DNA from 2 places in the Pseudodesulfovibrio indicus genome. Region 2 is predicted to be linked to the other one. Evidence: predicted binding sites of a transcription regulator. Region 2 holds the regulator's gene; the other holds the start of a gene.

Region 1 (14,557 bases), 190 kb from region 2:
GGGAGAAATGGAACCAGGCCGAGACCACCGCCGAGGATATCCGCGAGGAGGTCAACTCCCTGACCGAGGACATCGCCAAGCGGTTCGACGAGGGGCATCCCTATTTCGAGACCGCCAACGAAGAGCTGGACCGGCTCAAGAACTTGAGCCTGACGAGCAACTACGTGGCCTACCAGCAGATGCTCAAGGGCACGGAGCGGTTCCAGACCGCGCTCAGCGCCGAGGTCAAGCGCGAGGTCAAGCGCATCAACGCCAACATCGAATATCTTTCCGACCGGTTGCGCGAAATCCAGCGGGAGGCCGCCTGGTTCCCGTTTCCCCGGCTGCTCCTGGAGTTCAACCGGGAGTTCAACTTCTGCGTGGACAAGATCAACTGGATCAGGACCCAGCACCTCAATGATGCGGACAACTTCCGCAAGTCGCTGAAATTCGTGGACGAGATCGAGGAGCACATCCACAGCCTCCAGGGCCGCCTCGTGACCCTGCGGATCGTCCGGGATTCCACGCTGTTCACCCTCATGCTCGGCCGCAATTTCATCTGGCTGGAGCTGGTCGGCCTGGGGCTGCTTCTGGTGGGACTGCCCGCGCTGATCTATTTCACCAAGGACATCCAGGGCAACTACATCCTGGACATGATCAAGGACGCCAATCAGCGCTGGGAGATATCCAAGGGGCTGGTCATCATCCTGAGCATCCTCTGTCTGGCCGTGGCTTCGGTCAAGAGCGCCCTGTCCTTCGACCGCCGCAAGCGCGAGCTTTTCGAGCAGATCGACGATGAAATCCGCAAGGCTTCCCGGCGGCGTTGATCCGACCCTTCCCAACAATCCCCCATCCGGGTTATGCTCCGTTTCGATAACCGGAATCGAAGCGGAGGAAACATGCACAAGCTGGTACTGATCCGACACGGACAGAGTGAATGGAACCTGGAGAACCGGTTCACCGGCTGGACCGACGTGGACCTGACCGAGCAGGGCGTCCGAGAGGCCCTGGACGGCGCCAAACTCCTCAAGGAGGCGGGGCTGACCTTTGACGTTGCCTACACCTCTGTGCTCAAGCGGGCCGTCCGCACCCTGTGGCGCGTGCTGGACGAGATGGACCTTATGTGGCTGCCCGTGCACCGCACCTGGCGGCTGAACGAGCGGCACTACGGCGCGCTTCAGGGGCTGAACAAGGCCGAGACCGCCAAGAAATACGGCGACGACCAGGTCTTTGTCTGGCGGCGCAGCTTCGACACCCCGCCGCCCGGGCTGGACCCAGGCGACGAGCGGTTTCCCGGCCGCGACCGGCGTTACGCCGATCTCGCCCCGGACGAGCTGCCGCGCTGCGAGAGCCTCAAGACCACCATCGAGCGGACCATGCCCTACTGGTTCGAGACCATCGCCCCCCAGGTACAGGCCGGGCGGCGGGTGCTCATCGTGGCCCACGGCAACTCCCTGCGCGGGCTGGTCAAGTACCTGGATTCCATGTCCGACGAGGCGATCACCACCCTGAACATCCCCACCGGGCTGCCGCTGGTCTACGAGCTGAACCACGACCTGACCCCCGTGCGCCATTACTACCTGGGCGATCAGGAGGCCGCGGCCAAGGCCGCCGAAGCGGTTGCCAACCAGGCCAAGGGAGGGTAACTCTACCCCGGCATGGACGGGAACGGATTCACCACACAACTCCTCGCCTGGTACGACGCGGGCAAACGGGACCTGCCCTGGCGGCGGGACCCCGATCCCTACGCCGTCTGGGTTTCCGAGATCATGGCCCAGCAGACCCAGATCGACCGGGTGGTGGAGTACCACAACCGCTGGATGGCCCGCTTCCCGGACATCCGCTCCCTGGCAGAGGCCGGGGAGGAGGACGTGCTCAACCTCTGGGAGGGGCTCGGCTACTACACCCGCGCCCGCAACCTGCACCGCGCCGCCGCCCTGGTCATGGACGAGTTCGGCGGCGATTTCCCCGCCGACTACGCGGACATCCGCGCCCTGCCGGGCGTGGGCGACTACACCGCCGGGGCCGTGGCCTCCATCGCCTTCGGATTGCCCGAGCCCGCCGTGGACGCCAACGTGCTGCGGGTCTTCGCCCGGCTCCTGGACGTGGCCGCACCGGTGCGCTCCAGGGAGGGGCGCGCGGTCATCGAGCAGGCCGTCCGCGAACTGATCCCCGAGGACCGGCCCGGCGACTTCAACCAGGCAATCATGGAGCTGGGCGCGCTGGTCTGCCGCAAGAACCCGGACTGCGCCGGCTGCCCCGTGCGCGACCATTGCGCGGCCCTGGCCCGGGGCACCGTGGCCGAGCGGCCCGTGCTGCCCGCGCCCAAGGAGGTCATCCGCATCGACATGGCCACCGGGGTGCTGCTCCACGAGGGCAGGGTGCTCATCCAGAAGCGCAAGCCGGACGACGTCTGGCCCGGTCTGTGGGAGTTCCCGGGCGGGTGCATCGAGCAGGGCGAGACCCCGGAGCTGGCCCTGGCCCGCGAATACATGGAAGAGGTGGAGCTGCGCGTGCGCCCGGTGGAGAAGATCACCGTGGTCCGCTACAGCTATACCCGCTACCGGGTGACCATGCACTGCTTCCTGTGCGCCTTTGACGGCGATCCCGCGCCCCCGGTCTTCAACGAGGCCGTGGAGGGCGGGTTCGTGCCTCCGGCGCGCCTCGACGGCTACGCCTTCCCCTCGGGCCACCGACGGCTGGCCGAGACCATGCGCGCCGACGTCCGCTTCGCCCATCTGTTCGATTCCTGATTTTTACACCATTCCAATCGGTTGCGCCGTTCGGCACAGCCCTTGCTTTTCCACCGTCGGGACCCTCTTTCGGGCCAATTTTTTGACGTTCAAAGGCAGGAGTGGAACATGTCCATTGGGAAGATCGGCGGATACGAGTTCATGCGGGCGGCGCGGCCCGCCACCGGCGACTCCGTGTCCGAGCAGAAACGGCTGGCGCACATCAAGGCGGCCTACGACAACCAGATGCGCATGACGCAGCACCTTTTCGGCGAGGCCGACCAGGGTGGGCACGGAGAGGACAATGCGTCCTCGTTCGACGTGTCCATGATCAACGACAACATGATGATGGAGGCGCTGTCCGTGATCTCGCGGATCATGCGCGAGGAGGCGGCGGTCCGCACCCCGTCCGCGCCCGCCGCCGGGGCCGCCCCGGTGCGGCAGGCCGGTCTGCCGGGCAACGGAAGGCGCATTCCCGGCGAGCTGTCCGCCCGGTTCGAGTCGGGAGACGCCGGGGTCGGGGCCATCGGCTGGGACCGCGTGGGCGGCACCTCCTACGGCAAATACCAGATCGCCTCCAGGACCGGGACCATGGACGAATTTCTGTCCTATCTCGACGGGCACAGGCCGGATTGGGCGGACCGGCTGCGCGCGGCGGGACCGGCGGATACCGGGGAGAAGGGCGGGGCCATGCCCGTGGAGTGGAAGGCCATCGCCGCCGAGGACCCCGTCGGGTTCGAGAAGGCCCAGCACGACTTCATCGCTTCCAACACCTACGATCCGGCCAGGGAGATGATCCTGCGCCGTACCGGGCTCGATTTCGACAACGCGCCGCCGGTCCTTCGCGAGGTCCTCTGGTCCACCTCGGTCCAGCACGGCCCCACGGGCGCGGCCAACATCTTCAACAAGGTCATCGACCGGTTCGTGGGCCACGGCCGCGACGAAGACTTCAACGCCATGCTCATCAAGGGCGTGTACGAGACGCGCAAGGATCAGTTCGGGGCCTCCACCGCGCGGGTGCGCCGGAGCGTCGCCAACCGCATGGACGAGGAGAAGAGCCTGGCCCTGAACATGCTCGAAAAGATGTCGGTCAACCGGATGGTCTAGGGGAGATTTCCGGGACGGAAAAAAAGGGAGCGCGGTTTGCCGCGCTCCCTTTTTTTACCAGTCGAGCAGCCGTTTCTGGCCCTGGAGCCGCCTGATCCAGCCCACCTCCTGGGTCACCTCGCAGACGCCGAGGTAGGTCCCGTCGTCCCCGTAGACCGGAAAATAGCGAATGAGGATGGTCTCTTCGCCCATATCGATCCAGAATTCCGCCTTGTCGTGGGTCCCCGCCTTGAACCCCTCGACGATCTTCTCCACCGTGTCCACGGACTTCTGCGGGTGGCATTTCTGCACCTTGCGCCCGACCACGGACCGGGTCCGGGCGAATATCTTGGGCTTGTCCAGCTTGTTGAAGTAGGCGACCGTGTCCTCGGCGTCCACGAAGGTGACCTCGAAGGGCAGGGTCTCCAGGATGCCGTGCAGCTGGTCCGGGGTGAGGTTTTCCACCAGCCGCGTGCGCATCTTTCCGACGCTCTCCATCTCCTCGATCATGGCCAGGAAATTTTCCTTGGCCCGGTTCCCGTAGGCGGCGAGGTCAATGGCGTTGAAGGCGTCCACCAGTCCGGCCCCTTCGTCCGGGGAGAGCACCTGGCGGCCCATGGCGTAGAGCACGTCGTTCTCCTTCCAGATGTGTTCCGCCCGGATGCGCAGATAGTCCATCCCCTCCCGGCAAAAGTTGTCCCTCTCCTCCGGAGAGAGGGTGTCGAGGCCGGGGACGGCGAGCATCATCCGGGCCAGGAGCTCGCGCTCGGCCTCGTGCTCGCGGAGCATGACCCCCAGGGGGCCGCCCTCCACCGGGATGCCCTTTTGGTGCATCAGCGGGAAGAGATGGTCCTCCTCCTTGCGGTTGTGGACCTTGTCCCCGAACTCCAGCAGGAAATCCAGTGCGCGGGTCAGCTGCGTCGGGTCGTGCCGTCCCTGTTCCAGGGCGTCGAGGTTCTGCTTCAGAACGGCCATGGCGCGTTCGATGAGCTCATGCTCGTGGACCAGGTAGGTGTCCCATTTTTCGAATTGTGCGGTCTCCATCTTAGCCTGCCTCGCTTGATCGTGTCCTGCGCGGCTGCCGCTCAGGGGCGGCGGGCGTGCCGATACGGCGGTTCCCGCGCAGGGGGGAGCCGCCATTCTCGGACTTTGCCTCGCCTCGGGGACGGTGTCCAGTCTTCAAGGATTATAAATCGACGGGGCGGGCCAGGGAGGTCTCCAGGCCGGGGTCCAGGTCCACGCGCAGGGTGCCTTCCTTGCGGTCCACGGCCACCTGGCCGAGGTTGAATCCCTTGACCTTGCGCACGTCCTTGACCAGGGCGTACATGACGTCCGCCTTACCGTCGTCCTTGCGGTAGCTCTTCAGTCCGCAGAGCACGGCGGCCTGGACCAGGCTCTGCTCCGGGACCGCCTGGCCGGGGTGGTCGCGCTTGAGGATGACGTGGGAGCTGGGGCCGTCCTCCACGTGGAACCAGTAGTCGAAGGGCGAGGCGGCCTTGCTCAGGATGTCGTGGTTGGCCTTCTTGTTCTTGCCCCGGATGACGGTGAACCCGTCCGTGGTGCGGAACAGGCTGACGGCCAGCCCCCGGAACCGCTTGGGCAGGGCGGCGGGGCCTTCGGAGCCGTCGGCTGCCTTGCCGGGCGCGGGCTGCGGGGTCAGGCTGCCTTCGTCGATGCGGGCGAGCTGCTCGAGCAGCTCGGCGCGGCGGCGGGCCACGTGGGGGAACCCGCGCTGCGCCTTGGACGCCAGCTTGAAATAGCGCTCCATGTTTTCGGTGGGCGAGAGGTGCGGATTCAGCGGTACGGTCATGGGGCCGTGCTCGGGGTGGGCCACGTCCACGGACTCCAGCCCCTCGGCGTCCTTGAACCGGTACAGCTCGGCCTGCAACGCCTCGGCCCGGACCTGTTCGTCGAGCAGCGCGCTCAGCCGCCCCTCCTCCTCGTCCAGCCGGGCCAGGTTGCGCTTCACCTTCTTGCGCAGCCGCTTGAGCTGGAGGGTCTGTCCCTTGTCCTCCTCCATTTCCAGCATGGGGAACAGGTCGCGTTCGCCGTAGGCCGTGGCCGCCTCCAGGGCGGACTCGAAGGTCTCGGCGTCCCTGGTCGCGGGCCAGGCCAGGGGCGCGGCCCATCCGTCGCCCTGGCGGGCCAGGTGGAAGGTCTCGGACGAACCGGTGGCCACGTTGAAATACAGCGCGTGGGCCTGGTCCTCGGGCAGCGCGGCCAGGGCCTGGCGCAGGGGCGGGGAGATGTGCGGGTATTCGCGCCAGATGTCCGGGTCGCCCAGGACGTCCTCCAGGGCGGGCCAGTCCGGCGCGTCGCCGAACCCGGCGGGCAATTCGTCCTCAAGGGACATCCCGCTGCGGCAGTCGAAAAGCAGGAAAGTCTTGCCGTCCGGGTCGGTGCGCGGGGAGAGGTGCAGGGCCAGGCGCAGGGAGGGCCAGTCGGCCACCGCGCCCAGTATCTTGCGGTTTCTCAGCCGCTTGCGGAACCACATGGCCATGGCCGGGGCGGTCTGCGGGTTGACCGGCTTGGTGTTGGACAGAAATAAATGGCCCGCCGGTCGGGCGGGCCTGAATATCAGATGCAGGGGGTGGCCCGGGTTCTGGATGTCGAGCACCCATACGCCGGGGGCCGGGCCGAATACCTTGTCGATCCGGCGGCCAGTAAGAGCGGGCGCAAGTCCGGCGCAGAGGAAGCGGAAAAAGTTGGCTTCCATGGCCGGTATGCGCAGAGAGGACGGCGGCTAGTCGCCGCGAACGGCCTCGTCTTCTTCCTGTTTGCTCTTGCAGTTGATGCAGAGCGTGGTCATGGGCCGGGCCTTGAGGCGCGGGATGGAGATGTCGTCGCCGCATTCCTGGCAGAGGCCGAACTCGCCGTCGTCGATGCGGTTGATGGCCTTCTGAATCTTCTTGATCAGCTTGCGTTCGCGGTCGCGCAGCCGCAGGGTGAACGCGCGGTCGCTCTCGGCCGTGGCCCGGTCAGCGGGATCGGCGTAGACTTCGCCCGACTCGGTCATGTCCTCAATGGTAGCCTCGCTCTTCTTGAGGATGTCGTCGAGCATGCCGTTAAGGGTTTCCTTGAAGTACTTCAGATCATTCGCTTCCATTATGAACCTCCCCTCTAGGAGTGGGCAGTCTGTTGAGGAGTCGCGGGTGTAACCCCTTTTTTAACGAATTAAAGCGCGTTGGTATACCAAAAAGGGTCTAAAAGTAAAGTCTTTCCATTAGGCCAAAAATTCCAGGGAGTTCATGTGTTCCCGATTCTCAAAAAAATTTAAAATACGCTTGACACCCAAAGGGGTCGCGGGTAAACAGTGGTTCGCTTTTGAGGGCGGGAATAACTCAGTGGTAGAGTGCAACCTTGCCAAGGTTGAAGTCGCGGGTTCAAATCCCGTTTCCCGCTCCAAAACGATGGCGACATAGCCAAGTGGTAAGGCAGAGGTCTGCAAAACCTCCATTCTCCGGTTCAAATCCGGATGTCGCCTCCACTCGGCGGGAATAACTCAGTGGTAGAGTGCAACCTTGCCAAGGTTGAAGTCGCGGGTTCAAATCCCGTTTCCCGCTCCAGGAGAACATGGCCGGTCTCGACGAGACCGGCTTTTTTAGGGCACAACCGCCGCATACGGGCGGGAATAACTCAGTGGTAGAGTGCAACCTTGCCAAGGTTGAAGTCGCGGGTTCAAATCCCGTTTCCCGCTCCAAGAGAACAAGGCCGGTCCCACGGGACCGGCTTTTTCTTTGTCCCCAGTTCTGCGGGTGTGTTTCTCCAACCTTCCGTAATGATTTTACTTCCAAAAAAGTGAAACTTTTTGGCGACAATCCGGCGCGCCCGGTATGGTCCCTGCACTGGTGATCGGGACGGCAACAATTTCCCGAAGCGAAACCCGTCCAGGACACCATGAGCAAGATAACCATTCCATACGAATCCGCCGGGAGGCGCGGCGCAGCGAGTCTGCTGACCGGTTCCCCCCTGGCCTCGGCGACCATCCAGGCCCGCAACTTCACGGCCATGGTCCATCCCCCGGCGCAGGCCATCGCCCCGGATTTCTATACCCGCGACTCCCTGGCCGCCGACGTGGAGCGGCTCTGCGATCCCGCCGAGCCGGTCAGCGACGCCCGGTTGCTCAATGTGGCGGTGAAGTACTTTTTTGCCTACGTGTTCGACGGCGCACACAACGACTCCGTGCCCTACGGCGAGCTGGCCGAGCTGTATGAGCGGTTCTCGCGCCACCAGTCCATGAACGAGCCGAATGACGACATCGAGACCATGAACCGGCTGCGCATGTGGTCCCCGGTGCTGCGCGTGCTGGCGGACGCCCCCCGGGCGGCCCACGTCATGCGCTCGGTCATCTGCCGCGAGAGCGCACCCCTGGCCGGGCAGCCGTTCATCGGCGTGGACATCGGAGCCGGAACCGGCGTCATGCTCCTGGCGCTCCAGATCCTGGCCCGCCGCTGCGGCTCTTCGGACGTCCAGACCCTGGGCTACCAGTTCGACCTGGTCTCCGGGGAGCGGACCCACGATATGGTCCACGCCCTGGGTGCGGGCAGCGTCATGCTCGCGGACCCGTCCCGCGCGAACGCCTTCAACCTCCTGCGGGGCCGGGAGATCGGCTTCGTGGCCAACGAGGTCCTTGCAGGGGTGCAGCAGTCCCTGACCGCGGGCAACTGCTTCCATAAATACAGGGCGTTTTTCTCGGCCGTGGGGGAGAGCGTGGAGCAGGCGATCTTTTTCCCGGAAGGGTTGATCGCCCACAGCGCGGCCAGCCGCGCCTCGGTGATCCTGGCCCGCGAGAACGGGTTCCAGCCCCCGGCGGAATACCTGGACGAGCAGTTCATCCCCAGGGGCTGATCCTGGAGGGCAAGGTCCTGCCCATGCACAGGCTCGGCGGGGATTTCTATCGCTACCTGACGTAGCCGGGATGCCTCCGGCGGCCAGGGCGCTGCCCTGGACCCGCTCAAGAACCTCTTGAAAGAGGTTCTTGAGAATCTCCAGAACTTTTTGGTGCCGCTTCGCGGGCCGTGCGTCAGCATGGTCCGCTATTTTTTGTTTATAGGTTGTATTTAACTTTTCTCCGCATCGAAGCACTTAATCCCGCGTCCGCGCCCCGCGCAGCGGCGGCAAAAATGTTCAGGAGGGAAGAGGGGGCCGGGGAAGTCGGCTCCATCAGCCCCACAGGGCGATGATGGCGGCTCCGGCGGTCATGATGGCGGTGCCGAGCAGCCGGTAGCGGATGCCGGTTTCCTTGAAGAGCAGCCAGCCGTACAGCACGGAAAGCAACCCTGCAGTCCGCTTGATGGTGATCATGTAGGCCGCCGCCGTCAGGTTCATGGCAAGGTTGTGGCAGGCGGCCTCGGCAAAGACGATCAGCCCGGCAACGAGACCGAGCAGCGGCCTGCGGGTGAGATTCTTGAGGGATGCCTTGCCCGTCAGGATCAGGATGAGGGTCAGCACAAGGCCGTACAGGGAAAAGATGACCAGGGCCGCGAACAGGGGCGAGGATTCGAGGATGATGACCTTGCCGCCCACCGAGGTCAGCCCGAACAGCACGGCGACCGCGAGCATGATGGCCGAGCCGGGTTCGTGCCAGACGGCTCTTATGGGGCCGAGCAAGCCGTATTTGGCCGAATCGAGATTGAGCACGTAGCCGCCCGCGACCACCAGGAGCATGCCCGTCACGCCGAGCGCGGAGAGGTGCTCGTCCAGGATGAGCCCGCCGGTCAGCAGCACGAAGACCGGGGTGAAGCTCAGGAAGGGCAGGGTCAGCGACAGGGGCGACAGGCGGATGGCCCGGTAATAGAGTATGATGGCGACCATGAGCAGCGGGAGGACCCAGGCCAGGTGCGGCAGGAACCCCGGTCCGATGGGCGGAATGTCGATGACCGGCAGGGCGGCGAGGAAGAACGGCAGCCCGTAGAAATAGGGGATGAGGCTCATCTCCCAGGCGGAGAGGTCCGAGAAGAACCGTTTGATGAACGCGGAGTTGGAGGCCATGAAAAAGGCGGCCCCCACGGACAGCAGGAACCAGGTCACTGGGTGCGGCCGCCGGAATCGGCGCGCGAGCTCACCCCGCCCTCGAAGGACCACGCCGTGATCCGCCCCTCGGGGTCGAGGCGCGCGGTCAGGGTGAAGGGCAGGGGGTGGCCGGAGTAGAACCGCGCGAGCACCGGGTTGGTGGAGGTGAAGCGCAGGTCGTGGAAGACCAGGGTCCGTCCGTCGCCGTCCGTCCTTTCGCTGTAATAGGGCCACTTGGAGAACCAGGCGTAGGTGGCGAACATGGAGACCTGCCGGCCCAGCTCGTCCAGGTACGCCTTGTCCGCGCGCCGGACGCGCAGCGGGGCGGCCGGGCCGTCGTCGCCGAACAGGTCGATGGTGTCCAGCAGGTAGTCCGGCCCGTCGGTGACCACCACCTTCCAGTAGCGCGGCGACAGGGCGTCCGGGGTGACGTGGACCTTGTCGTGGGCCACCCCCTTGCGGATCAGCTCCTCGGCGTACAGCTCCTGGAGCAGCGCCCCGCCCGCCATGTTGGCCAGGGGGTAGGCGAAATACCAGAGCATGCCGATCACGGCGATCAGGTGCCTGCGCCGCTTCGCGATCAGGGCCGCGCCGATGAGGGCGAGGGCGGTCAAGGTGAACAGCGGGTCGATGATGAACGCCCCGTCCAGGGCGAAACGGTGGTTGGAGAAGGGGGCCAGCAGCTGGGTCCCGTAGGTCGTGATCAGGTCGAGCCAGACGTGGGTCAGGGCCAGGACGTAGAACAGGGCGGCGCTCTTGAGATACGGCGTGCGCCGCGAGACGAGCTTGTATATCCCGGCCAGGACCAGGGCCAGGACCAGCGCGCCGAAAAACGAGGTGGAGACGCCCCGGTGATAGAGGAGATCGAACTCGGGGTCGGAGCCGCCGAAAAAGATGTCCGCGTCCGGCATCCATGAGGCGAAGACCGCGAAGGGCAGGAGATAACGCGCTTCGGGGAACCACTTCCGCGCGGCCAGCCCGCCCATGAGGCCGGAGGAGAGGTGCGTGACCGGATCCATGCGAGGGGTATACCTTGCGGCGGATATATTGTAAAAAACAAACTTGCGGTTTGCCGGTGCCGCAGGTAAAGACCGGGAAAATTGCAGGAAAGGAGCCAGACGCGTCATGCAGAAACCGTCCGTCGGCGTCGCCCTCGAAGGGCTGCCCTATATCGTCATCGCAGCGTTCACCACGCTGATTTTCGCCATCATCGGCTGCTGGCCCGTGGCCGTCATCGGCCTGGCCGCAACCGCCTTCATCGGCCATTTCTTCCGCGACCCCGAGCGGGTCGGCCCGGAGGACGCCGATGCCGTGTGCTCCCCCGCGGACGGCAAGGTCATCAAGGTCTCCCGCGAGCCGGACCCGGTCTCGGGCGAGATGCGCCAGGTGATCGCCATCTTCATGAACGTCTTCAACGTCCACGTGAACCGCATGCCGGTCAGCGGCAAGGTCGAGCTGATCCGCTACATTCCCGGCAAGTTCTTTAACGCCTCCTTCGACAAGGCGAGCAAGGACAACGAGCGCAACGTGGTGGTCGTCACCGGCAAGGGCAACCAGCGGTTCACCATGGTCCAGATCGCCGGGCTCATCGCCAGGCGCATCGTCTGCTGGGCCGAACCGGCCGACAAACTCAAGCGCGGCGAGCGGTTTGGTTTGATCAAGTTCGGTTCAAGAGTTGACCTTTACATGCCGGATGGCTATGTACCACTTGTCAGCGTCGGCCAGAAGGTCGTCGCGGGCGAGACCTCCCTGGCGGAAAAACGGACCGCCTGATACGGGAAATAGTTTTTAATAGGTTTAAATGGTTAAGGAAAAATGCCGCGCCATAAAAGTGTCTACCTTCTGCCGAACCTGCTGACCACGGCCAGCTTGTTTGTCGGCTTTCTGGGACTGACCTGGGCCATCCAGGGGGATTACGCCTCCTGCGCCCTGTGCATCCTGGCGAGCTGCGTGTTCGACGGACTGGACGGCAAGGTGGCGCGCATCACCAACACGCAGAGCGAATTCGGCGTCCAGCTCGACTCCCTGGCCGACCTGGTCGCCTTCGGCGTGGTTCCCGCCATGATGACCTACCTGTGGCTCCTGAACGACTTCGGTCGGCTCGGCCTGATGGCCGCCTTCCTGTTCATGGCCTGCGGCGCGCTCCGGCTCGCCCGGTTCAACGTTCAGGCCGCCACCACCTCCAAGAAGCATTTCGTGGGGCTGCCCATTCCCGCGGCGGCCTGCACCCTGGCGACCCTGGTGCTCTTCACCGAGTACGTGCCGCAGGAGTACATGCACTCCGTGGTTTCCGTGGGCACGTTGGTCCTCGTCTACGTGCTGTCCTTCTTCATGGTCAGCACCGTCCGCTTCTACTCCTTCAAAGAAATCAGCGCGTTCAAGGCCCATCCCTTCAGCTGGATGGTGACCGCGATCCTGCTCTTTTCGCTCATTGCCTCGCGCCCCAAGGTGCTCGGCTTCCTTTTCTTCCTGGGCTACCTCGTGTCCGGGCCTCTCTACACCCTTTTCCTACTATCCCGTACCAACAAGCGACTACTACGGGACAGCTCCAAGGAAGAGCTAGGCTAGCTCTCACCATCCCATATTAGTACGTCGTACTGACCCCTGATCGCCACGCTCCCCGTGCGGGTTTTGCGTTTGGCGGTTGCATACCCTTTGGCAAACATTTAGAACAGACACCCCGCAGAGGGTGAACCATCGGAGGATACCATGGACAGAGTGTACGTATTCGATACCACCTTGCGTGACGGCGAACAGTCCCCCGGCGCGACCATGAACCTGGATGAGAAGATCCGTATGGCCCGTCAGCTGGAGACCCTGGGCGTGGACATCATCGAGGCCGGCTTCCCCATCGCCAGCCAGGGCGATTTCGAGGCCGTCCAGGCCATTGCCGCCGCAGTGGAGAAACCGCAGATCGCCGGGCTGTGCCGCGCCGTTGTCGGCGACATCGACCGCTGCTGGGAGGCCATCAAGGACGCCCGGCACCCGCGCATCCACACCTTCCTCGCCACCAGCGAAATCCACATGAAGCACAAGCTGGGCAAGACCGCCGACGAGGTCATCGCGATGATCGAGAAGGCCGTTTCCCACGCCCGCCAGTACACCGACAACGTGGAGTTCTCCGCCGAGGACGCCTCCCGCTCGGACTGGGATTTCCTGGTCAAGGTCGCCGAGACCGCCATCGACGCCGGGGCCTGCGTGGTCAACATCCCGGATACCGTGGGCTACACCCAGCCCTTCGAGTATTACGAGTTGATCAAGTATCTCAAGGACAACGTGCGCAACATCGACAAGGCGATCATCTCCGTGCACTGCCACAACGACCTCGGCTCGGCCGTGGCCAACTCCCTGGCCGCCGTCCGGGCGGGTGCGCGACAGGTGGAGTGCACCGTGCTCGGCATCGGCGAGCGCGCGGGCAACGCGGCCCTGGAGGATTTGGTCATGGCGCTGAACACCCGCAAGGAGCTGTACGACGTCGAGACCGGCATCAACACCGAGCAGATCTTCCCGTCCTGCCGTCGCCTGTCGCAGATCATCGGCATGCCCATCCCGCCCAACAAGGCGATCGTCGGGGCCAACGCCTTTGCCCACGAATCCGGCGTGCACCAGGACGGCGTGCTCAAGAACCGGTTGACCTACGAGATCATGACCCCGGCCTCCATCGGGCGGACCTCCAACGACATCGTCATCGGCAAGCACTCCGGCTCCCACGCCGTGCGCAAGAAGGCCGAGGAGCTGGGCTATTCCTTGGACGAAGACCAGGTGAAGGTGCTCTTCAAGGCCGTCAAGGACTTGGCCGACAAGAAGGAGCAGGTCTTTGACGAGGACGTCGAAGCGCTCATCCTGGAGTCCGTGTACCGCCGCAAGGACCGCTTCCGGCTGATCGACATGTCCGTGTTTTCCGGCACGGGCGACGTCCCGCCGCACGCGGCCACGGTCATGGAGTTCGGCGCCGAAGGGGACGCCGAAACCCGCCGTACCAGCAATTTCGGCGAAGGTTCCATTGACGCCGTGTTCCAGTCCATCTACTCATTGGTGGGCGTCTCCCCGAAACTCGAATTCTATTCGGTCAACGCCGTGACCGAAGGTTCCGACGCCCTGGCCGGTGTCGCCGTGCGCATCGCGCACGACGGCGTCAAGGCCGTGGGGCGCGCCAACGACGGCGACGTGGTCAAGGCGAGCGCCCTGGCCATGATCAACGCGCTCAACCGCTTGGAAAAAGCCAAAGAGGAGAAATAGCCGATGGGCCAGACCTTAGCTGAAAAAATCCTGCAGAAACACACGGACCAGGAAGTCTCCGGGGCCGGACAGATCGTCCAGTGCCGCGTGGACATGGTGCTCGCCAACGACATCACCGCACCCCTGGCCATCAAGTCCTTCAAGGCCATGGGCGCCAAAAAGGTCTTCGACAAGGACAAGGTGTCGTTGGTCTGCGACCACTTCACCCCGAACAAGGACATCGATTCCGCCGAGCAGGTCAAGGTGGTCCGCGACTTTGCCGAGGAAATGGGCGTGACCCATTACTACGAGTGCGGCGAGGTCGGCGTGGAGCATGCCCTGTTGCCCGAGAAGGGCATCGTCGGCCCCGGCGACATCGTGGTCGGCGCGGACTCCCACACCTGCACCTACGGCGGGCTGGGCGCCTTCGCCACCGGCATGGGCTCCACCGACATCGGCGCGGCCATGGCGCTCGGCGAGACCTGGTTCAAGGTCCCGCCGACCATCCGCGTGAACCTGACCGGCACCCC
Region 2 (14,557 bases):
TGGGCATGCTCATCTGCTATGAAGCCATCTTTCCGGAACTGGCCCAGCAACAGGTCGAGCGCGGGGCGAGCGTGCTGGTGAACATCAGCAACGACGCCTGGTTCGGCAACACCTCCGCCCCTGGCCAGCACCTCGACCTGGCCGTCATGCGGGCCGTGGAGCAGGGCCGCTGGCTGGTTCGCTCCACCAACACCGGCATCTCGGCCTTTGTGGACCCGCTGGGCAGGCTGGCCGGAGTCACCCGCCAGTTCGAGGCCGGAACCCTGAGCATGAAAATCGCTGCCATTCAGGCCAAGACCGTGTATCATGCGCTCCGTGACTGGCTGAACGTCTTTGTCTACGTCATGACCGCAGCCGCCTTCGGCTACCTGGCGTTCGCCTCCAGAAGAAAGAAAGGAACCGTTGAATAATGTTGGAATATCCTGAACTGAAAGCCGCCTCCGCCGATCTCATCGACCAATTCGAATCCCTTTGGGGGCGTCTTTGACCACGCGGAAACCAAATCCCGCCTCGAAGAAATAGAAAAGGACCTGTCCAAGCCCGGCGCCTGGGACAAGCCCGAAGCCCTCACCCCGCTGCTCAGGGAAAAGAGCCAGCTTTCCACCAAGCTCGAGATGTACGACAACCTGGCCGAGGCCAAGGATGACCTGGACGCCTGGCTCGAGCTGGCCCACGAGGACCCCGAAGAGGAGTCCCTGAGCGCGCTCAACGCCCAGGTGAAGCTGCTCCGCGAACGTCTGGCCGGGACCGAACTGGCCACCATGTTTGCCTTCGAGCACGACAAGGGCAACGCCATTCTTGAAATCCATCCCGGCGCGGGCGGCGTCGAGTCCCAGGACTGGGCCGAGATGCTCCTGCGCATGTACAACCGGTACGCCGAGCGCAAGGGGTTCAAGGTCACCCAGCTCGACTACCAGGCGGGCGAGGAAGCGGGACTCAAGTCCGTGACCCTCCAGATAGAGGGGCTGTTCGCCTACGGGCTGCTCAAGGGCGAAACCGGGGTGCACCGGCTCATCCGCATCTCCCCCTTCGACTCCTCGGGCCGTCGGCACACCTCCTTCGCCTCGGTGGACGTCTACCCCGACATGGACGACGACATCGAGATCGAGGTCAAGGAGGAGGACCTGCGCATCGACACCTTCCGCTCCAGCGGACCGGGCGGCCAGTCGGTCAACAAGACCAGCTCCGCCGTGCGCATCACCCACCTGCCCACGGGCATCGTGGCCCAGTGCCAGAACGAGAAATCCCAGCACCGCAACAAGGCCACGGCCCTGCGGCTGGTCAAGGCCCGGCTCTACGAGCAGGAACTGAAGAAGATCGAGGAGAGCCGCAGGCAGGACTACCAGGCCAAGGACGCCATCGCCTGGGGCAGCCAGATCAGGACCTACACCCTCCAGCCCTACCGGCTGGTCAAGGACCACCGCTCCAACAGCGAAACCGGCAATGTGGACGCCTTCCTCGACGGAGACCTGGACGAAATGATCCGAAACCATCTACTGTTCATCCATGCCCATGGAAAAAAAGATTAAATTCCCCGAAAACGAACTCGCCACGGAACTCCACGCGCTCCAGGAGGAGCTCGGGGACATATCCGGCACGGCCTGCGACGAAAGCCAGTCCGTCTGGATATTCCGCCTGCTCCAGGGCGTCTGCCCCGAGGATTGGGAAGCGATCGCCTCCCGGTACGACCTCAGGCAATGGCTCTCCCTGCCCATCAACGGGGATTCCTACCCGCACCTGAAGCGGTTCCAGGAGACCCTGGAGCACCTGGCCTACCAGACGGACCACGACCCGCTGACCGGGCTGGCCAACCGCCGCGCCTTCGACCGCATCCTGGACGTAGAAATCGAACGCTCCAAGCGCGCCCGCACCCCGCTCTCCCTGGCCATCTTCGACCTCGACAACTTCAAGCGGATCAACGACACCTACGGGCACACCAAGGGCGACGAGGTGCTGGCCACCTTCGCCGCGCACCTCAAGGCATCCACCAGGCGCTACGACCTGGCGGCGCGGTTCGGCGGCGAGGAGTTCGCCCTGATCATGGCGGGCTCCGGCCTGGTCAAGGCGCAGCGGCTCCTGAACAGGCTGCTGGACGAGTTCCGCAAGATCGAATTCGCCATCCCGGACGGCGGCGGAACCTTCCGCGTCACCTGCTCCGTGGGGTTGACCTGCTACAAGGGGACCGAGAACATCACCGACAAGGAGCTGATCGAACTGGCGGACGGCGCCCTCTACGAGGCCAAGGGTTCCGGCAAGGACCAGGTCAAGGTTTCCAGGCTCTCTTTCGCGGACAACGTTCCCAACGAAACCCTGGTCCACGCAAACGAAAAGCAATTCCTGTTCGGCGGAAAATAACGGAGACGGACCATGAACCACAACAATACTCTCAGTCTCGCCATAATGAGCGGCAAGGGCGGGGTCGGCAAGACCAACATCGTGCTCAACCTGGGTTACGCCATGCACGAGGCGTCCATGACCTCCATGCTCATGGACTGCGACCTCGGCCTGGCCAACCTCGACGTGTTGCTCGGCATCTCCCCCGACCGCAACCTGCACGACCTGTTGCAGACCGGCGTGGATGCCGAGGACGTGCTGGTCTCCATCGAGGACGGCTTCGACATGCTGCCCGCCACCAGCGGGGTGCCGGAGCTGGTCGAGATGGACGAGGACCTCCAGGACATCCTGTTCAAGAAGCTCATCTCCCTGGCGGGCGAATACGATTTCCTGATGCTCGACCTGGGTGCCGGCATCAGCCAGACGGTGCTCTCCCTGGCCGCCCTGACCCAGCTGCGCGTGGTGGTGGTCACCCCGGAGCCGACCTCCCTGACCGACAGCAGGGGGGGGGGGGGGGGGGGGGGGGCGGCCGACCTCCCTGACCGACAGCTACGCCATGATCAAAATCCTGGCGACCCAGCACGGCGTGAAGGATTTCCTGGTCCTGGTCAACCAGGCCACCAACGCGGCCGAGGCCAACCAGACCTTCGACAGGCTTAACGCCGCGTGCCGGAATTTCCTGAGTCTGGAGCTGCGCAACCTGGGATTCGTGCACCACGACCGGACCATCGTCGAAGCGGTCCGGCGCCAGACCCCGCTCATGAGATACGCCCCGAAAGCCAAGGCGGCCAAGGACATTACCAGCATCGCCAAGAAGCTCATCCGGTACCGGGAAGACAACCTGGAACGGATCGGCGGAAGGCCCATCCTGAAAGATTTTCCGTCCGAATGAAATTTATCAAATAGTTGTTGACGAAAAGAGTTATTTTTCGGCATAGTTAGTGAGAATTTCTGGATAGATTTCTTTTTTGTTACCTCACAGGACCAATAACGGAACCTGCGGGCAACGTATGTTTCAGGGGGAACATCATGAATAAGAGCGAGTTGATCAAGGCTCTGTCAGAACAGAAAAAAATGCACGTAGACGAGGCTACCAAGGTGGTTTCCGCCTTCGTGGACTCCATCAAGGAAGCACTCCTGGAAGGCGACCGCGTGGAGATTCGGGGTTTTGGCAGCTTCAAGATCAAGGACTACGAAGGGTACACCGGGCGCAATCCGAAGACCGGTACCGTGGTCCAGGTCAAGCCCAAGAAACTTCCCTTTTTCCGTCCCGGCAAAGAGCTGAAGGAATTCATCAACCAATAGGATGCGACGGCTCATATACTGCCTTTTGTTGGCGGTCTGTATCCCTGTGTGCGGCGTTGCCCACGCACAGGGCTCTGTTCTGACCATCCTTTATTCGGCGAATACGTTTGGCACGGTGAAGCCATGTCCCACCTGAGGCGGTCGCACCCTCGGTGGACTGGCCCGTCGGGCCACGTATTTTTTTGACGTTCATAAAACGGACTCTCCCAGGTTGCTTGTTTCCGGTGCCTATGAATTTCTGCGGCCGGGCGGCAACCCGGGGCTGGCCGAGACCATGGCGGCCATGAACAAGGCGTTCGGCTTCATGGGCTATGACGTGGGGCTGCTCTCCCCGGCCGAGGCCGAAGCCCTGCGAGCCGACTCCATCCCGGCCTGGCCCTGGCAGAAGACCGCCCGGGAAGAGCCCTACACGGTCATCCCCGTTGACGGCGGCCGCAAGGTCGGCTTCCTTCGCTTCCCTTCCCTTGGCCTCGACGAGGATCAACCCTCGGACGACCTCATCCGCAGGTTGTCGGCCAGGATTCAAAAGGAACGCGACGGGGTGGATCTGCTCATCGGACTGTGCGATTGGGGCTGGGTGGCGGAAAACGCCTACCTCCAGGCCCGCGCCGAATCGGTTCCAGACATCCTGCTCGGCAGCGGGTCCGGTGCAGGGGTCAACGGGCGCATCCTGGCCGACGGGCGTGCGCTGTGGGTCCGCCCCTACGACAAGGGGCGCTCCCTGGTCGAGGTGGCCGTCTACCAGTGGCCTCAACGAGAGAATTCATTTGCGTGGAAGGAAGTGACGAACTATAAGACTTCTTCCATAGGCATGAACGACACGATCAAGGACAACCCGGAAGTCGACGCCATGTTCGGGGATTGATCCCGACAGGGCCCTTCCGATGCATCCATACTTCAGGAGGAGATGACAATGGAATTAAGAGGAGCATTTACCGCTCTCTCGACGCCGTTCAGGGATGGCGAGGTGGACGAATCCACCTATCGCGATTTCATTGAATGGCAGATCGAGCAGGGAATCGACGGCCTGGTGCCCTGCGGCACCACCGGCGAAGCCGCGACCATGACCCACGCCGAGCAGGGAAAGGTCATCAAAATTTGCGTGGAGCAGGCCAAAGGCCGCGTTCCCGTCATCGCGGGCGCCGGCTCCAACTCCACCAAGGAGGCCATCGAGCTGACCAAACTGGCCAAGGAGGCCGGTGCGGACGCGGCCCTGCAGATCACCCCCTACTACAACAAGCCGACCCCCGGCGGCCTGGTGGCCCACTTCAAGGCCATCGCCGATGCGGCCTCCATGCCCATGGTCATCTACAACGTGCCCGGAAGGACCGGCCTGAACTGCCTGCCGTCCACCCTGAAGATGATCAAGGACGCGGTGCCCGAAGCCATCGCGGTCAAGGAAGCCACCGGCAACCTCTGCCAGTGCGCCGAGGTGGTCGAACAGTGCGGCCGTGATTTCCAGCTGCTCTCCGGCGACGATTTCACCGTCCTGCCCCTGCTCGCGGTGGGCGGCGTCGGCGTCATCTCCGTCATCTCCAACATCATGCCCAAGACCATGAGCGACATGTGCAAGGCCTTTTTCGACAAGGACCACGAGAAAGCCATCGAGCTGAGCCTCAAGATGGCCCCTGTCAACCGCGCCATGTTCATGGAGACCAACCCCATCCCGGTCAAGACCTCCCTGGCCATGATGGGTATTTTCAAGGACGCCCAGTTCCGTCTGCCCATCGTCCCCCTGCAGGACGAGAACAAACCCAAACTGGCAGCCGTGCTGAAAAACGCGGGTCTTTTGTAATGTTCATAGCCCCTGCCGTCGTGGCAGGGGCTTTTTCGTCATCTCCTGGAAGGGACGGTTTGTCGCCGTCCCTTCTTTTTTTAATAGGAAAGCGCCAGGGTGTCCGGCAGGACCGCAGCATTCACCCCGGCCCCTTCATCGGACAGGACGCCGGCCATCAGGTCGGCCTTGGTCATTCCGCCGACGTTCTTCATGCACATGGGGCAGGCCAGGACCACCCCGCCGTCCGCAATGAACGCCTTGACCAGGTCCTGGATGGACTGGCCCGAAGGATAAATCGGTGAGGGGATGTTGTCGTTAACCAGAAGCACCCCATAGACATTGAAGAACAACGTCGCCTTCACTCCCTTGTTCTTCATGATGTTGTGGGTGAACTTGATGGCCATTGCGGCCTTGTTCACGTCATCGGTGGTCACGCTGGTGAACACTCGCTTCGGCTCCCCGGCAAATGCGGTGGAGGCGAGCAGGCAGCACAGGATCAAAGCGACAAGGATTCTTTTCATGAAATTCACTCCGGGTATGCTGTTACGGGAACCGGCAGAGGCCGGATACAATTTTCACGTCATGACAATACACCACAAACCACCCCAGGCCGCAATATCCACGACTCCTTTGAAAGGAAGTCAGGGGTTGCCTGGGGCTGAACCGCGATTTATGTATTGAAATGGACCAATGGCCCCGCACGACAACCTTTGAACTCAATTCAGAGTGAGCATTGAAGGAACATGTGACTCGATTCGGAAGTAACTCGTTGGCTACTTTGGAATTGGCTCTCACCTGGAACGATGGAAACAGACGGTTCAAGGACCGCATAACGGCCCGCCGGGTCAACGCCTGGAGGGATATCTTTCCGTCCGGCCTCAAGGAAGGCCTCCAAGGAAAAACCGAGGGGGAATCCATCAGCCTGGATTTTGCCCCGGGAACGCTGGTCCCGGCGTACAACGACGGCCTGGTCAGGGAACTGGACACCCGCCGTTTCCGGTCCGTATCCGTCAACGGCAGACGCATCCTTCCGCACCCCGGCCGGTTCTATCCCCTGGGCCTGTTCTCCGGGCTGGCCGGCGTGTATCCAGGCACCATGACCCCGGCCCGCGTGCTGGCCGTGAACGGCGACGCCATGACCGTGGACCTGAACCACCCCCTCGCCCGCTTTCCGTTCTCCTTGGAGGCGGCCATCCAGTCGATTCAGGACAAGGTGTCCGACACCGGCGGCCTACTCTACCACTGGGGCGAGGAATTGTGCGACAACGGCCCGGGCATGCAGGCGCGTTCGCCAAACGGCCCGACCGAATTCATTACCCCGGGATTCCTGGACAGGGACGACGAGGATGACGGCCGTTTCTATGCCGCGCCGCGCTTCGTGGGCCATGTGGACGACACTGCCGGGGACAATCTCGCGGCCATGTACGGCCGGTTCCTCGAATCCGGGATGAAGGTTCTCGACCTGATGAGCAGCGTGCAGTCCCACCTGCCGAGCGGCCTTGAGCTCGACGTGACCGGCCTGGGCATGAATCGCGAGGAGATGGAGGCCAACACGGCCCTGGCGGAGATCGCGGTCCACGATCTGAACCTGGACCCGGCCATCCCCCTCTCCGGTCCCTTTGACGCGGTGGTCGTAAGCCTGTCCGTCGAATACCTGGCCGACCCCGTGGCCGTACTCAGGGAGGCCGCCCAACGCCTGGTGCCGGGCGGCGTGATCCTGATCGGCGTCTCCAATCGCTGGTTCCCCACCAAGACGACGCGCGGCTGGACCGAACTGCATGAGTTCGAACGCGTGGGATATCTGCTGCAACTGCTGGAAGAGGCGGGGTTCGGCGGTCCCATGGGCGCGGAAAGCGTGCGCAACGACTGGCGGCCCCAGGCCGACCGCCACTTCCTGGAGACCCGCGGCGTCAGCGACCCGGTCCACGTGGTCCACGCCTTCAGGCAATAGCCGTCGTTCCCCCCAAAAAAACAAAAGGCCCGCCAGCACAACGCTGGCGGGCCTGACTTTGCGCACTAATCAGTAAGCTTCAGCTTAGCCTTCGAAGGCCTTGATGAAGTTGGGGGCGACCTGCTTCTTGCGGCTCATGACGCCGTCCAGCCAGACGGGCTCGCCCTTGGTGGCGATGCCGAAGGCCTTCTCGACCACTGCCGGATCGTCGGAGGCGATGAGCATCTCGGAGCCTTCCTTCATGATGTCGGTCAGCAGCAGGAAGACGGAGTGGCGGCCATCGGCCTTGACCTTCTCGATCTCGGCCTGCAGGGCGGCCTTGTGGGCGTCCAGCATGGACAGGTCCACGACTTCCAGCTGGCCGATGCCGACCTTGTTGCCGGACATGTCGAAGTCCTTGTAGTCGCGGAAGACCAGGTCGCTGGCGGAAGCGCCGTCAACGGCGGACTTGACCTTGAACATCTCCATGCCCAGAGCCATGACATCGGCGACGCCGGCGATCTTGGCCAGGGCGGCGACGGCATCCTTATCGGCGTCGGTGCAGGTGACGGACTTGAACATGACGGTGTCGCTCAGGATGGCACAGAGCAGGATACCGGCGACGTTGGCCGGGATCTCGACGTTGTAGAAGTCGTACATGGACTTCAGGACGGTGCCGGTGCAGCCCACGGGCCAGACCCACATTTCCAGGGGACCGGGGGTGGTGACGTCGCCCAGCTTGTGGTGGTCGACGACGGCCACGAGCTCACCCTTGTCCAGGTTGTCGATGGTCTGGGAAATGTCGGTGTGGTCCACCAGGATGATCTTCTGATCGGTGGCGTCGGCGACGATCTCGGGAGCGGCAAAGCCGAACTTCTCGAGAACAAAGGCGGTCTCAGGAGCGATTTCGCCCTGGGTGACGGCCTTGGCGTCCATGCCACGCTTGGTGTACAGGTCGGCGGCAGCAATCGCGGAAGCGACAGTGTCGGTATCGGGGTTTTTGTGTCCAACAACCAAAATAGCCATATCAAGTCCTCCTAATTGAATTATCCATATAACAAGGGATACATCCGTTCAAAATAGAATGTGACGAATATCACAAACATCTTCGACTGCCAAGCTAAAAGCGCGGCCAAAGCAAGAAAAGCACAAAAATAAGAATGCCCGTTGCGAGAACGACATACGCCCGTTTCTGGCGCAGCGCCATGAGGCCGCCGAGGGACGCGGCGACCCACAAATGCGCCCAGGTCACTCCCAGATGGGAAAAAGCGGTGGGATACAGGTCGTAAAAGAGCTGAAAACACAGTTTGAGCGTGAAAACGGCAGCGAAAAACACGCCCCAGTTGATAAACAGGTTCCTGCCCATGGAGCGCAGGATGATGGTCCCAGGGGTGTGCATGGAGCGCGGATTGCGCGCCCAGTTGAGCATGGCGTTGTAACTGGCTTGTTCCCGATCGCGCAACCACCCTTCCAACCTGGCCCCGAGCCAGGCCAGCGGCATGCTGGCGAAGAGCACGGGCATGATCTTGGAGGGCTGGTCCAGGCCGAAATAGGTGGACAGAGTCAAGGCCGAGAAGGTCGCGGCTGTCAGGTGCGGGGGGATGTACGTCCCGGCCGGAATGAGGTCGAGCCAGAACAACTCGAAGAAAATGGCGATGTACAGGCTGGTGGTGTATTCTCCGGTGGCCGCGCCCCAGAAGAAGCCGACAACCAGGGGGCGCTCAAGCAGTCCGAGGCTTAAGGCCGTGCGGCACAGGGAGAAGAGGGCAAAAAAAAAGCGACCCCCGCAAACCAGGCCAGCGGATGCAACAGCAGCGCGGACATCAGAACCTCACCTGCACCGGGTCGTTGGGAACGCAGCGGAAGTCGAGCTCCACGCCCTTCCTGTTCAGGTGCCGCAGACAGCTCTCGTCCTCCACGGACAGGGCCACGCTGGGGGATATCTGCCGCTTGCCGGGGCTGTAGTGGACGTTTCCGATGTTCAGCACGTGGAAACCGAAGCCGGAATCAAAGGCGCGCCGGGCGTCGGCGCAGCTGGAAAAGAGAATGATCGCCTCGGGCTCGGCGGAATCGCCTGCGGAACCGGCCACCACGCCCTGGACCTCGTCCACGGAGACGAAGGTGCTGTCCACGGTCTGGGGGATGGCCAGGGACATGATCTCCTGCTGGAGAATGTCGTGAGCGAGGTCGTCGTTGGCGACGATGACGGACTTGGCTCCGGTGTAGGGCAGCCATGTTTCGATGATCTGGCCGTGAATCAGGCGGTTGTCTATGCGAACGAGAAACACGGCGGGCACCCTACTTTTTTGCTTTTCTGCGCAGCATCGCCCCTGCGACCTTGATGCCCTGCTGCCCTGCTTCCATGGCCTTCTCGGCCAGTGCGGGCAGCTTCATGGTGCGGGACTGGAGGGTGGCCACCAGCATGGGCAGGTTGACCCCGGTGATGACCTCCAGGTTCTCGGACTTCATCAATGACAGGGACATGGTGGTGGGCGAACCGCCGAAGAGATCGGTCAGAGCCACGACGCCGTTGCCCTTCTCCACGGACTGGATCGCCTTGCGCACGGCCTCCAGGGTCTCGTCCACGCCCTTGTTCACGTCCACGCCGATGGCGATGCAGTTTTCCTGCGCACCCATGACCATTTCCGCGGCCCTGAGCAGGGTCTCGCCGAGTGTGCCGTGGGTGACCAGGACTACGCCGATGGGAACGTTCTTCTTTTCAGTCTGTGCCGCCATGTCTAGCCGAGTTCCATGTGTCGATGTTCAATCGTTGCCGTATACCCTTTTTTCTTCAGGGATGCCAGCACTGACTCGGCCACGGAAACGGACCGGTGGCGTCCTCCGGTGCAGCCCAGTGCGAGGGTGATCCGGTACCGCCCTTCGTCCGCATAGAGCGGCAGGGTGTAGGTCAGAAAATCGAGCAGGTGCTGCATGAACCCCTCCCCCACCGGGTTGTCCAGGACGTAATCGGAGATCGCCTTGTCCAGGCCGGAAAGGGGCCGGAGGTTCTCGTCGAAATAGGGGTTGGGCAAAAAGCGGAGGTCGAAGACCAGGTCAGCCTCGGACGGCACGCCGTACTTGAAGCCGAAGGTGATGATATGAACGCGCATCCCCTTCCCCGCCTCCTCGATGGCCGACCACTTGGTCTGGATCACCCGGCGCAGGTCGTGGATGGAATAATGCGTGGTGTCGATGACCAGGGCCGCGGCCAAGCGGACCGGTTCGAGCAGCTCGCGCTCCATCTCGAGCGCCTGCTCCAGGCCGAGGTTGCGGCTCTCCAACGGGTGGGGCCGCCGCGTGGTGGCATAGCGCCGCACCAGCTCGCCCATCTTGGCCTCCAGGTAGACCACCTGGGGCAGGATGCCGAGATCGGCGAATCCCTGCAACGCCTCGTCCCAGCCGTTGACGAACTCGAACTGGCGCAGGTCCATGCCGAGCGCCAACCCGCGATACTTGGTGTCGAACTTGAGGATCAGGTCCGCCAGCTTGGGCGACATCTCGCAGGGCAGCCCGTCGATGCAGAAGAATCCCAGGTCCTCGAACACCCTGAGGGCGGTGGACTTCCCGGAACCGGAGAGCCCGGTGACGATGACGACGGGAAAGGGATTTGTCGGGGTCAAAACGGCCTGCCGGGTTTTAGACGTCCTTGAGGAGTGACCAGAGGCCGTCGAACCCGTCGGCCGCGAGAAACGCCTTGCGGAACTCCTCGTCCTTGAGCAGCCGGGAGATCTGGGCCAGCACGCGCAAGTGCATGCCCGCCACCTGTTCCGGGGCCAGGACCAGGAAGAAGATGCCGCACGGGCTGTGGTCCAGGGCTTCGAACTCGACTCCTTTTCGGCTTCGCCCGACCACGACCATGACCTTTTCCAGGTTCTCCAGCTTGCCGTGGGGGATGGCGATACCGTCGCCGATGCCGGTGGAGCCGAGGCGCTCGCGATCGAGAAGGACACGGACCGCTAGGTCCGTGTCCATCTCGGGATATATCTCGCCCAGGGGGGCGACCAGTTCATTGAGTACGTCCGACTTGGTCTCGGACTGCAGCTCGGGAAGGATCAGTTCCTTCGCCAGGTAATCACTGAGTTTCATGCTTAGTTTCCGGGGTCGATGAGGCCGTAATCGCCGTTCTTTCTCTTGTAGATAACGTTGACGCCTTCGGTTTCCGCGTTGCGGAAGACCAGGAACTCGTTCTCCAGGGCATCCAGCTGCATGGCGGCCTCGTCCACGGACATGGGCTTGGGCTCGTATGCGTCGGTGCCGACGATGGTCGGGGCCGCTCCGGCTCCGATCTCATCGAAGGAGATGTAGTTCATCTGCACCATCTTATTGGGACGCGCCTGTCTGGGGCGGTTCTTCATCTTCTCGCGCATCTTGCGAAGCTGGGCTTCCAGCTTGTCCAGGACCATGTCGATGGTGGAATACATATCCTCGGAGTCCTCGTAGGCCGAGATGTGAATGCGATCCGAGTTGAGGATCACGTCCGCCTTGTGGCGGAACTTCTCGACCAGCAGGTTCACCTGGAGATCTGCTTCCGCATCGGAAACGTACTTCGCAACCTTTTCAAAACGCTTTTCAGCGTAACCCTTGAGGTGATCGGACGGCTCAAAGTTCTTGAAAGTGAAGCTGATGTTCATACGCTGCCTCCTGGTTGTGTGTCCGGCAAGCAGACTAGAAATACTGCTTGCGCTTGGATGACGAAGCAATACCCATTGCCGAACGGTACTTGGCGACCGTGCGCCTGGCGATGTTCACGTCAAGTTTCTCCTTGAGGATCTCGCCGATCCGTTCATCGCTGAGCGGTTTCTTCGTGTCTTCATCCGCGATCATCTGCTTGATGAGCGCTTTCACGCTCTCCGAGCCCACCTGGGAACCGTCGTTCAGGTCCAGGGCGGAGTTGAAGAAAAACTTCAACTCGTAGATGCCGTGGGGGGTTGAAACGTACTTGTTGGTCGTGATCCGGCTCACGGTGGATTCGTGCATCTCGATGTCTTCCGCGACCTCCTTGAGGATCAAGGGTTTGAGCTTTGTCACGCCTTCCTCGAAGAACCCCCGTTGAAAGCCGACAATGGACTCGACTACTTTATACAGGGTTCGCTGCCGCTGGTACAGACTTTTCATCAACCATGCGGCGGAACGCATCTTTTCCTGGAAATATTCCTTCTCCTTGTCCGCCGCGCCCTTCATGGAATCCATGTAGAAGCTGTTCATCTGCAAACGGGGCAGCCCGTCCTCGTTGAGGATGATGACGAAGTCCTCGCCATACTTGTAGACGAAGACGTCGGGCGAGACGTAGTGCGGCTCGGTGCTGGAGAAGCTGGCGCCGGGCATGGGGTCGAGCGTCTGGATCGTGTCGAGGTAGTCCTTGAGCTCTTCCATGGTGATCTTGAACTTGCGGGCCAGCGGCTTGTAGCGGTTCTTCTCCAGGTCTTCCAGGTGGTCGCGCACCAGGGAGACCAGGGTCGGATCGTCGTAGCCCAGGACTTCCATCTGAACCAGCAGGCACTCCTGGGGGGAACGGGCGGCCACGCCCACGGGGTCCAGGCGCTGTATGCGCATCAGGACCGACTCCACCTCTTCGTCGGTGGCCTGAATCATGGAGGTCAGCTCCTCCATGGAGGCCTGGAGATAGCCGTTGGAATCGATGTTGCCGAGGATGACCTCGCCGATGGCCACTTCGTGCTCCGTGAAATCCGAAAGCCGCATCTGCCAGGTGACGTGGCCTTCCAGCGAAGGCTTGGAGGCAAGGCGCGCTTCGAACGACATCCCCTCCTCCGGAATCTCGGAGTCCCGGGACAGGGCCTGCTTGGAGGTCGAGGAAAATTCGCCGAGATAGTTTTCCCAATCGGCGGTGCGGACCAGCTCTTCCTCGGCCTGGGCCTCGGTCAGGACTTCCCGTGGGTCGGGCGTTTCCTGCGGTTCCACCTCGGGCTCGGTCTCATCCAGGAACGGATTTTCCAATAGTTCCTGCTGTACCGTTTCCAGCAGCTCCAGACGGGAGAGCTGCAGCAGCTTGATGGCCTGCTGCAACTGAGGCGTCATGACCAGTTGCTGTGTGAGCTTGAGCTGTTGCCGAAGTTCCAATCCCATGATTCCCTGCTCGCTTTACGGTTTCACAATATCGCTCGCCGGATATTTTTACTTTTTTCCCGGCTGCGGGAAGTTTTTTTCGGTTCAACTATGCCACATGCAAGAAAAGGACGCAACACAATTGTGTTAACGTCCTGTTTCCATTAATAATCCAGCGGATATACGCGAGTATGAAAAAAGTGTACCAACCTTTGGGAACCGTGTAAATCCGGAAAGCGCAAAAAATGCGCGGTTTCGCGGCTAGAGCCGGAAGTCTTCGCCCAGGTAAATCTGCCTGGCCCGGCTCGATTTGACGATTTCCTCCGGCGACCCTTCGAGGATGACCGTGCCCTCGTAGACGAGATAGGCGCGATCGCAGATATTCAACGTTTCACGAACGTTGTGGTCCGAAATCAGGATGCCGATGTCCATGGACTTGAGCACCGAGATAATCTCCTGGATGTCGATGACCGCGATGGGGTCGATGCCCGCGAACGGCTCGTCCAGGAGGATGAACTGCGGGTCGAGGATCAGGGCGCGGGCGATCTCGAGGCGCCGCCGCTCGCCGCCGGACAGGAACATGGCAGCCTGGTCCGCCAGCTTGGTGATGGTGAACATCTCCATCAATTCATCCGCCCTGGCCCGCTGTCGGCGCGAATTCATGGCCGTCTGCTCGAGGATGATCTCCAGGTTCTGACGCACGGTCAGCTTCTTGAAGATGGAACTCTCCTGGGGCAGGTAGCTGACGCCGAGCCTGGCCCGCTCGTGGAGCGGCCTGCCGGTCAGGACCTCGTCCCCCAGGACCACCTGGCCGGTGTTCGGGGCCACGATGCCCACCAACATGTAGAAGGTCGTGGTCTTGCCCGCGCCGTTGGGGCCGAGCAGCCCGACCACCTCGCGCTTGTTCAGCTCGATGTCGATGCCGTGCACGACCTCTTTCTGGCCGTACCGCTTGGACAGGTTCGTGGCTCGAAGACCGGTGGCCATCTACTGCACCTTCATGCTGCCGGGAGCAACGAAGATCGCCTTGACCCGCTGGTCGCCGCCGATGACCTCGGACCGGTTGTCCCGGACGTGGAAGTTGATCACTTCGCCGGTCAGGGAATTGGGGCCGTCCTGAAGCAGCGGGCTCTGCTCCATCTTGAGCA

The links. Region 2 encodes sigma-54, which starts transcription at its own class of promoters, with help from an activator protein. Its sites were predicted from a motif close to CTGGCACGGNNNNTGCTT; they were not measured.
Region 1: AWY79_RS10680 (VgrG-related protein) is a predicted target of sigma-54. The motif match lies at 2,763-2,780, and genes of this name have one in related genera.

The regions. Positions count from the first base shown of each region.
Region 1 covers NZ_CP014206.1:2,405,682-2,420,238, forward strand. Annotated here, with positions in the region: gene AWY79_RS19365 (hypothetical protein) at 1-806, shown strand, start outside; gene gpmA (2,3-diphosphoglycerate-dependent phosphoglycerate mutase) at 879-1,625, shown strand; gene mutY (A/G-specific adenine glycosylase) at 1,638-2,732, shown strand; gene AWY79_RS10680 (VgrG-related protein) at 2,841-3,818, shown strand; gene AWY79_RS10685 (PAS domain-containing protein) at 3,873-4,841, opposite strand; gene AWY79_RS19550 (NFACT RNA binding domain-containing protein) at 4,984-6,513, opposite strand; gene dksA (RNA polymerase-binding protein DksA) at 6,541-6,903, opposite strand; tRNA gene AWY79_RS10700 (tRNA-Gly) at 7,128-7,202, shown strand; tRNA gene AWY79_RS10705 (tRNA-Cys) at 7,210-7,284, shown strand; tRNA gene AWY79_RS10710 (tRNA-Gly) at 7,289-7,363, shown strand; tRNA gene AWY79_RS10715 (tRNA-Gly) at 7,423-7,497, shown strand; gene AWY79_RS10720 (hypothetical protein) at 7,695-8,645, shown strand; gene AWY79_RS10725 (DMT family transporter) at 8,961-9,827, opposite strand; gene AWY79_RS10730 (metal-dependent hydrolase) at 9,824-10,828, opposite strand; gene AWY79_RS10735 (phosphatidylserine decarboxylase family protein) at 10,935-11,582, shown strand; gene pssA (CDP-diacylglycerol--serine O-phosphatidyltransferase) at 11,625-12,377, shown strand; gene AWY79_RS10745 (2-isopropylmalate synthase) at 12,519-14,048, shown strand; gene leuC (3-isopropylmalate dehydratase large subunit) at 14,052-14,557, shown strand, end outside.
Region 2 covers NZ_CP014206.1:2,593,440-2,607,996, reverse strand. Annotated here, with positions in the region: gene lnt (apolipoprotein N-acyltransferase) at 1-410, shown strand, start outside; one part of gene prfB (peptide chain release factor 2) at 410-484, shown strand; one part of gene prfB (peptide chain release factor 2) at 486-1,529, shown strand; gene AWY79_RS11715 (GGDEF domain-containing protein) at 1,513-2,355, shown strand; partial or broken gene AWY79_RS11710 (MinD/ParA family protein) at 2,368-3,226, shown strand; gene AWY79_RS11705 (HU family DNA-binding protein) at 3,364-3,639, shown strand; gene AWY79_RS11700 (UshA-like (seleno)protein family 2) at 3,641-4,504, shown strand; gene dapA (4-hydroxy-tetrahydrodipicolinate synthase) at 4,553-5,434, shown strand; gene AWY79_RS11690 (DsrE family protein) at 5,515-5,937, opposite strand; gene AWY79_RS11685 (methyltransferase domain-containing protein) at 6,195-7,367, shown strand; gene AWY79_RS11680 (manganese-dependent inorganic pyrophosphatase) at 7,452-8,372, opposite strand; gene AWY79_RS11675 (PTS sugar transporter subunit IIC) at 8,467-9,141, opposite strand; gene AWY79_RS11670 (PTS sugar transporter subunit IIB) at 9,170-9,634, opposite strand; gene AWY79_RS11665 (PTS sugar transporter subunit IIA) at 9,645-10,082, opposite strand; gene rapZ (RNase adapter RapZ) at 10,085-10,966, opposite strand; gene AWY79_RS11655 (PTS sugar transporter subunit IIA) at 10,983-11,432, opposite strand; gene hpf (ribosome hibernation-promoting factor, HPF/YfiA family) at 11,435-11,977, opposite strand; gene rpoN (RNA polymerase factor sigma-54) at 12,012-13,430, opposite strand; gene lptB (LPS export ABC transporter ATP-binding protein) at 13,671-14,396, opposite strand; gene AWY79_RS11635 (LptA/OstA family protein) at 14,397-14,557, opposite strand, start outside.